Regions from separate parts of the Bradyrhizobium genosp. L genome, predicted to be linked through region 2. Evidence: predicted binding sites of a transcription regulator. Region 2 holds the regulator's gene; the other holds the start of a gene.

Region 1 (4,421 bases), 3.5 Mb from region 2:
GCTCCAGCGCCGCGCGGGTGTCGGCGATGCGGTCCGCGACCGGCTTGTCGTCCGCCAGCGCGGGCGTCGCGAACGCGAGGGCCGCGGCCACCATCGTTGCGCGGAAGAGAGGTCTGGACATGGCGGGGACCGCGGCGCGACCGTTCTATCTGACGATGCCGAGCCGCCGCATGATCAGATAGGCCAGCAACGCCGAGCCGACCAGGAGACCGGCCGCGATGAAAAAGCCGCTCTCGTTGTCGGTCAGCGGCAGCCCCTTGGTGTTCATGCCGAAGATGCCGGTCACCAGCGTCGGCGGCAGCAGCATCATGGTGACGACGGCGAGCGCGTGCAGATGCTTGTTGCTCTCCTCCTCCAGCTTGAAGCGCAGCTCCTCTTCGAGAAGGCGGCTGCGCTCGCGCAGCTCGACGATGTCGTGGTCGAGGCCGTCGAGCCGCTGCGCCAGCTTGCCGGCCTGCAGCCGCAGCGCCGGGCTGAGATCGTCCATGTTCTTCAGCTCGAGCCGGTGGAACACGACGCGCAGGCCCATCAGCTGGCGATGCAGCCCGACGCTGGTGCGGCGCATCCGGGCCAGCGTGCTGCGGGTTTCGGACGTCGAGTCGCCCGAGACCACCTGCTCCTCGATGGTGTCGAGCTCGGTGCCCATCTTGTCGGCGATGCGGTCCATGGTGTCGGCGACCTCATGGACGATCTTCTCAAGCAGCGCCGCCACGGTCTCGACGCGATAGCCGCCCTCGAGCACGCGGCGGGTCGCATCGGCCGCGCACAGCGCCTGATGGCGGCCGCTGATCAGGAGCCGCTCGGTCATCGCGAAGCGCAGGAAGTCGGTCTCCTCGGTCGGCGCATCGATGCTGCGCACCAGGTCCGAGAACACGCCGTAGACGCAGTTCTCGATGGTGTGGATCTGCTGGAACCGATCACCCGACAGCAGCAGGTCGCGCGCGAGCTGCGGGATATGGACGGTGGCGAGCCACGCCCGGGCGCGCGCATCGGCCAGGTTGACGTGCAGCCAAAGCCGCCCGTCACGGCTCGGCTCGATCGGCGCATCGACCGGCAGCGCCTCGGCGGCGCCGTCGTGGTGCAGGCGGAAGGCCCAGACCAGTCCGGGAATGATCTCCTGACCCTGGCCGGGCCGGATCTCCACGAGATTGGTGGGAGGCGTATCAGCCTGCACGGCGGGCCTCCCAGGCAAATGCTCGGCGCATAATTCGACGGCGCATATTCAATATTCCTGCCAACACAAAAGCGGACGCGCGCGTCCTATCGTCGCGGAGTCCCACGGATAGGAGAGCGCGCGCGTTACAGTTTGATGTCAGCGACCTGCGCTATTCTGCCGCAAGGCCGGTCGGCGCGACCTCTTCGGCAACCTTGTTGTAATCATGCACCACGCGGCCGAACGGCAGCGTCAGGTCGGCGATATAATGATGCGCGCCGATCACGCGCTTGACCGGGAAGTCCGCCACCGGCGCGTTGACGTGCGGCACCAGATGCAGCCGGCCGGGCCCGATCCACGAGCCTTTGACGTTGATGTCGATGAGGTTGATCGCGACCAGCTGGCAGATCTCGAGATGGCCGTCGACGCCGGGGATCATCTTCAAATTGATCTGCGTCTTCGACAGCGTGGCGCGCGTCGCATCGCCATTGCCCGCCATGCTCTCATGCTTGTAGCCCATGGTGCCCATGGCCACGAGCTGGCCGGCATACTCCAAAGTGCCGGTCAGCGTGTCCTTGACGATCTCGAGCTTGGGATGGGCGTACTTCTTCGGAAAGCCCCAGATCTCGCGGCCGGCCGCGATCGGCGGATCGTCGTCGAGATACATCTGGCAAACGAAGTTGACCTCTTCGCCGTGCAGGCGCGCGGGGATCACGAGACCGGACTCGGTGTAGCTGCCGAAGCCCGACGAGTCGGGCATCCTGATCCATTCATAGTGCACGATCGGGTCTGCGATCGGCTCCAGCGGCTCAGGCAGGCCGGCACGGATCAGCATCGGATCGGTCTCGTAGGTGATGACGAGAAACTCGCGATCGACGAAACGATAGGGACCGGCGGGATAGCTCGGGCCGGCAGCCGGCATCGACGGAAGCTTCAGCAGATCTTCCCTGCGCATCGCAATAACCCCCTGTTTGCAATATTGCGCAGAACGCTAGCGGCCGAGATTGACAGCGATATGAGGGATTTCCGTCAGTCGCATGACCAGCGCTTCCGTGCGGAGGCCAATGCTAACCATGCAGGCAGCCATGCCGGATGCGCCGCGCAAGCGAACAGCGCTTGTCATCATGGCGTCATGGCCGCGCTGAATTCTCGCCGCAAAATTTGGAGTGTGTGATATGGACGCGCGATCCCCTCATTTCCAGGACATCGAGCACGCAACGCCCGGCTGGCGGCCCGAAGGCTGCGATCGAGTCGCGTTGGTGCTGCAGGGCGGCGGCGCGCTTGGCGCCTATCAGGCCGGCGTCTACCAGGCGCTGCATGAATCCAACATCGAGCCGGACTGGGTCTGCGGCGTTTCGATCGGCGCGATCAATTCGGCGATCATCGCCGGCAACCCGCCGGAGAAGCGGCTGGAGCGGCTGCATATTTTCTGGGACCGCATCACCAGCCGCAAGATCTGGCACTACACGCCGGACGGCGACGTCTTTCGCAAGGCACGCAATCTGACCAGTTCGTGGATGACGACCACGATGGGCCAGCCCGGCTTCTTCACCCCGCATCAGACCAATCCATGGTTCAGCCCGGCCGGCGCGCGCACCGCGACGAGCTATTACGACACCTCCCCGCTGAAGGAGTCGCTGCTCGAGCTGGTCGATTTCGACCGCATCAATTCCAAGAAGATCCGCTTCGCGGTCGGCGCGGTGAACGTGCTGTCCGGCAACTTCATCTATTTCGACAATGCTTATGACGAGATCATCCCCGAGCACATCATGGCGAGCGGCGCGCTACCGCCGGCGCTGCCGATGGTGAAGATCGGCACCGATCATTTCTGGGACGGCGGCATCGTCTCCAACACGCCGCTGCAGCACCTGCTCGACCAGGAAGACAACGCCAACTCGCTGGTGTTCCAGGTCGACCTGTTCTCGGCCCGCGGCGCGCTGCCGCGCGACATCCAGGACGTGATGGCCCGCCACAAGGACATCATGTATTCCTCGCGCACCCGCTACAACACCGACGTCTATCGCAAGACCTATGGCCTGCGCACCGCCCTGCACAACGCGCTGGGCAAGATCCCCGACGATCAGCTCTCGGAGCAGGAGAAGAAGCTCAAGCAGACCAACAGCAAGCTGCCCGGCATCACGCTGCTGCAACTGATCTACCAGCAGAAGGCCTATGAGGGCGACGCCAAGGACCACGAATTCTCGGGCACCTCGATGCGCGAGCACTGGGTCAGCGGCCACGAGGACACCAAGCGCTCATTGAAGCGCCGCGACTGGATCAAGATGCCCGAGAACGGCATGGGCATCGTGATCCACGACGTGCATCGGGAGAGTGATTGAGAATGTCGTTCCGGGGCGATGCGTAGCATCGAACCCGGAACCTCGAGATTCCGGGTTCGGTCCTGCGGACCGCCCCGGAATGACAGTGGTAAGCGCTACGGCCGCGTCGACATGTTGCTCGGCGGTCCGACGCTGCGGATCGGCTCGGCGAGACGCACGAATTCGCAAAGCAGCGAACGCGTCTTGCGCGGATCGATCACCTCCTCGACCCAGAACTTCTCGGCCGAGCGGAATGGCGAGCGCAGCTTGTTGAGGCGATCCTCGATCTCGCGCAGCTTCGCCGCCGGATCGGCAGCCGCGTCGATCTCGGCGCGATAGGCCGCCTCGATGCCGCCTTCCAGCGGCAGCGAGCCCCAATAGGCCGACGGCCAGGCGTAGCGCATCGAGAAGCGGTTGGCCGGCTGATGCACCACGCCGGCGACGCCGAATGCATTGCGGATGATGATGGTGCACCAGGGCACCGTGCTTTGGTTGACCGCCGCCATCGCGCGCACGCCGTGGCGGATGGTGGCGGACTTCTCGGCTTCCAGCCCGATCATGAAGCCAGGGCAATCCATCAGATAGACCACCGGCAGATGGAAGGTCTCGGCGAAGTCGACCCAGCGCACCACCTTGGCGCAGGCATCCGCGGTCCAGGAGCCGCCATAGTGGAAGGGATCGCTCGCGAGCAGCAGAACCGACCTGCCCTCGATCCGCGCCAGGCCCGTGATGATCGGCCGGCCGAAATTGGCCGATACCTCGAAGAACGAGCCCTTGTCGACGACGGCCTCGATGATCGGCCGCATCTTGTAGACCTGCCGGCGATTGCGCGGCACCGCCGTGAGCAGCGCCTCCTCGGCGCGCGCGGGATCGTCGGTGCAGGGAATGGTCGGCGGCAACTCGTAGACCGACGACGGCAGATAGGACAGGAAACGCCTGGCGCAGTCGAA
Region 2 (4,421 bases):
CGCGCCCGAATTGCAGAAGAACACGAAGTCGGCAAAGCTCTGCTCGCAGAGCCGCGCGGCGAGCACTTCGCCGTCCGGGCTCCGGAACAGGTTCGACATGTGCCAGAGCTTGGTCGCCTGTTCCTGCAGCGCCTTGACCATGTGCGGATGGGCGTGCCCGAGCGCGTTCACCGCAACACCGGAGGTGAAGTCGAGATAGCGGTCGCCATTGGTTGCGATCAGCCAGGCGCCCTCGCCGCGCTCGAAGCCGAGATCGACCCTGGCAAAGACGGGGAGCAGATGCGACGGGACGCTGTTGGTCATGGCGATCACTAAGGGGTTGGCACAGACGGTTTGCACGGACGGTTTTATGCCGACGATTGCCGCGCGCCTTGACGCCGGCGCAGCAACGGCCAGCTTCGGAAAACAAAACGTGCCGCTTTGCGGGCGGCACGTGGCAGGCATTCTATGCTGCGGCCGGTCCGTGTCAATCGCCCCGAGGCGACTGCCCGGCGAAGCGAGACGCGCGCAATCCGGGATAGTCCGGTGCGGTGGAAAAACCGCACTGCAATGCTTAACTGTGTGGGAACATGTGGACGCGCGGCCGCGGACTCTTGCGCCAGAGTCACGCCATATTGTAGCGTTTGGCCTGTCGGGTACGACATCTCGTGCGGCAGTACTGGACCCCTTTAAGTAGCCTTTGTTTCTCGCGTGAACGTTCAGGCGCAACAGCGCCCGGCGAGGGTTAAGGGATTCTGACCGCAGGGATTTTTACGACGATTTTGGCCCGCAGCGCCGCCCCGATGACTGGCCGGCGCACCGCGAAGGGAAGAATGCGATGACGGTATTGACCTGGTCCGACGATCGCGTCGAGCAGCTGAAGAAGCTCTGGGAATCCGGCCTGTCGGCCAGCCAGATCGCAGCCGAACTTGGCAATGTGACGCGAAACGCCGTGATCGGCAAAGTGCACCGGCTTGGCCTGTCCGGCCGCGCCAAGGCACCCTCGACGGCGGCGCCGCGGCCACGCAAGGCCCGCCCCGCCCAGCACATGATGCGGGTGTCGCGCCCGGTCTCGCGCGGCAACACCGCGCTGGCGCACGCCTTCGAGGTCGAGATGGAGCCGGATCCGATCGCCTACGACAACGTGGTGCCGATGAGCCAGCGGCTGTCGCTGCTGGAATTGAACGAGGCGACCTGCCACTGGCCGGTCGGCGATCCCTCGAGCCCGGATTTCTTCTTCTGCGGCGGCAAGGCGCTCGGCGGCCTGCCCTATTGCGCCCACCACTCGCGCATCGCCTATCAGCCGGCTGCCGATCGTCGCCGATCGCCGTCGAACAAGCCGCAGCTCAAGTAATCGCAAGCGATACATTGATGACGTCGTCCCGGCGAAAGCCGGGACCCATAACCACCGGCGCATGTGGTTATGCCGAGGCTGCGGCCACAGCGCGCTCAAACAATCAAGATTTGTGGTTATGGGTCCCGGCTTTCGCCGGGACGACGGAGTTTGTGCGGTTTAGCCGCACGCAGCCTTACGGCTGCGGCTCGGCCTTCGCAAAACGGTCGTCCAGCGCGTAGCCGGCGCCGCGGACGGTGCGGATCGGGTCCTGCTCGCGGCCGGGATTGAGCAGCTTGCGCAGGCGGCCGATATGCACGTCGACGGTGCGCTCGTCGATGTAGATGTCGCGGCCCCAGACGCTGTCGAGCAACTGCTCGCGGCTGAACACGCGGCCGGGATGTTCGAGGAAGAATTCGAGCAGGCGATACTCGGTCGGCCCGAGATCGATCGGACGGCCAGAGCGCGCGACGCGGCGCTTCTCGCGGTCGAGTTCGATGTCGCCATAGGTCAGGACGGTTGCGAGCCGCTCCGGGCTGGCGCGGCGCAGCAGGCCCTTGACCCGGGCGAGCAGCTCCGGAACCGAGAACGGCTTGACGATGTAGTCGTCGGCGCCGGTGGCGAGCCCGCGCACGCGCTCGCTCTCCTCGCCGCGCGCGGTCAGCATGATGATCGGCAGCTGCTTGGTCTCGGGCCGCGCCCGCAGGCGGCGGCACAGCTCGATGCCGGAGAGGCCCGGCAGCATCCAGTCGAGCACCACGAGATCGGGGACGCGCTCTTTCAGCCGGGTGTCGGCGTCGTCGCCGCGCCCGACCGTCTCGACATCGTAGCCCTCGGCGTCGAGGTTGTAGCGCAGCAACGTCGTCAGCGCCTCCTCGTCTTCGACTACCAGAATGCGTGCGCTCATCGGTCTAAGTTCTCTCTGTGGGATGATCCGTTACCCGGACGCCAACCGAAACGCTAAAGCGCGATGAGATTGGGTTGAATCGTCATCGCGCTTTAGCTCTTTGTTTGAGCATGATCTTTTCGGAAAACCGCTTCACACTTTTCCGGATCATGCTCTAGTTACCCGGCACCGTGGTGGCGAAATTGGTCATGTCGCCCTTGGGACGCTTGTCGGTGATCTGTTGTCCTTCGATCATGTAGAACACGGTCTCGGCAATGTTGGTCGCGTGGTCGCCGATCCGCTCGATGTTCTTGGCACAGAACATCAGATGGATGCAGAACGAGATGTTGCGCGGGTCTTCCATCATGTAGGTGAGCAGCTCGCGGAACAGCGAGGTGCAGATCGCATCGACCTCCTCGTCGCCCTTCCAGACGTTCATCGCCGCCGGCAGATCGTGCGCGGCATAGGCGTCCAGCACCGACTTGACCTGCGACAGCACGAGGTCGGTCATGTGCTCGAGGCCGCGGATCAGCTTCAGCGGCTGGAAATCGCTCTCCAGCGCGGCAACGCGCTTGCCCATGTTCTTGGCGAGGTCGCCGATCCGCTCGAGGTCGGTGGCGACCCGCATCGCGCCGACGATCTCGCGCAGGTCGATCGCCATCGGCTGGCGGCGCGCGATGGTCAACACCGCGCGCTCCTCGATGACGCGCTGCAAATTGTCGATCTCGATGTCGGCGGCGACCACGCGCTTGCCGAGCGCGACGTCGCGCCGGATCAGGGCGTCCACGGACTCGGTGATCATGCGTTCGACGAGGCCGCCCATCTCGGCGACCAGGCGGGTCAGTTCCTGCAGGTCGCTGTCGAATGCCTTGGCGGTATGTTCAGAAGCCATCGCTTGGTCTCCTTCAACCATGATCCATGCCGGACCATGATCTCATGTCCCTGTTTGAGCATGATGTCATCGGAAAGCCGGTCCACGGCGTTCCGGATCGTGCGCTAGCCAAACCGGCCGGTGATGTAGTCCTGGGTGCGTCGATCGCTCGGCGAGGTGAAGATCTTGTTGGTGTCGTCGAACTCGATCAACTCGCCGAGATACATGAAGGCGGTCTTGTCGGAGACGCGCGCCGCCTGCTGCATGTTGTGGGTGACGATCGCGATCGTGTAGTCCTCGGACAGTTCCTGGATCAGTTCCTCGACCTTGGCGGTCGAGATCGGATCGAGCGCCGAGCACGGCTCGTCGAACAGAATGACCTCGGGGCGCACCGCGACGGTGCGCGCGATGCAAAGGCGCTGCTGCTGGCCGCCGGAGAGCGACAGGCCCGACGCGTTCAGCTTGTCCTTGACCTCGTTCCACAGCGCGCCGCCGCGCAACGCCTTCTCGACGCGGTCGTCCATCTCGCTCTTCGAGATCTTCTCGTAGAGGCGGATGCCGAACGCGATGTTCTCGTAGATCGTCATCGGGAACGGCGTCGGCTTCTGGAACACCATGCCGACCCGCGCGCGCAGCAGGTTGAGGTCGAGCTTGGGATCGAGGATGTTGGTCTGGTCCAGCATCAGCTGGCCGACCGCGCGCTGGCCCGGATAGAGGTCGTACATCCGGTTGAAGATGCGCAGCAGGGTCGACTTGCCGCAGCCGGACGGGCCGATGAACGCCGTGACGCGGTTGGTGCCGAGCGTCAGGTTGATGTTCTTCAGCGCGTGGTGCTCGCCGTAGTAGAAGTTGAGGTTGCGCACCGTGACCTTCGGCGGCGCCTCCGGCAGCGGCACCTGCGGAACTTGGCTGGTGGCGGTTGTCGACATGGAAAGTTCGGTCATTTTGCGGCCCTTTCGGCACCGAGGACGCGCGCGCCGATATTGAGCGCGAGCACGGTGATGGTGATCAGCAATGCGCCGCTCCAGGCCAACTCTTTCCAGTAGGCGTAGGGGCTTTGCACGAAGTTGTTGATGGTGACCGGCAGGTTGGCCATCGAGCTGGTCAGATCCCAGCTGAAGAACTGGTTCGACAGCGCGGTGAACAATAGCGGCGCGGTCTCGCCGGCGACGCGCGCGGTCGCCAGCAGCACGCCGGTGATCAGGCCCGATCGGGCCGCACGATAGGCGATGCGCTTGATCACCAGCGAACGCGGCAGGCCGAGCGCGGAGGCCGCCTCGCGCAGCGGATTCGGCACCAGCAGCAGCATGTCCTCCGTGGTGCGTACCACCACCGGAATGACGATGACGGCA

What was found. Region 2 encodes PhoB, which activates phosphate uptake and scavenging genes when phosphate is short. Its sites were predicted from a motif close to TGTCATNNANCTGTCAT; they were not measured.
Region 1: the regulator PhoB is predicted to act here: its motif matches at 2,271-2,287, upstream of IC762_RS15190 (acetoacetate decarboxylase).

What each region holds. Positions count from the first base shown of each region.
Region 1 covers NZ_CP061378.1:3,265,890-3,270,310, reverse strand. Annotated here, with positions in the region: gene IC762_RS15200 (carbohydrate porin) at 1-121, opposite strand, end outside; gene IC762_RS15195 (transporter) at 146-1,144, opposite strand; gene IC762_RS15190 (acetoacetate decarboxylase) at 1,326-2,108, opposite strand; gene IC762_RS15185 (patatin-like phospholipase family protein) at 2,329-3,492, shown strand; gene IC762_RS15180 (acyl-CoA carboxylase subunit beta) at 3,588-4,421, opposite strand, start outside.
Region 2 covers NZ_CP061378.1:6,800,231-6,804,651, forward strand. Annotated here, with positions in the region: gene IC762_RS32405 (aspartate aminotransferase family protein) at 1-303, opposite strand, end outside; gene IC762_RS32410 (GcrA family cell cycle regulator) at 818-1,333, shown strand; gene phoB (phosphate regulon transcriptional regulator PhoB) at 1,509-2,219, opposite strand; gene phoU (phosphate signaling complex protein PhoU) at 2,374-3,090, opposite strand; gene pstB (phosphate ABC transporter ATP-binding protein PstB) at 3,195-4,013, opposite strand; gene pstA (phosphate ABC transporter permease PstA) at 4,010-4,421, opposite strand, start outside.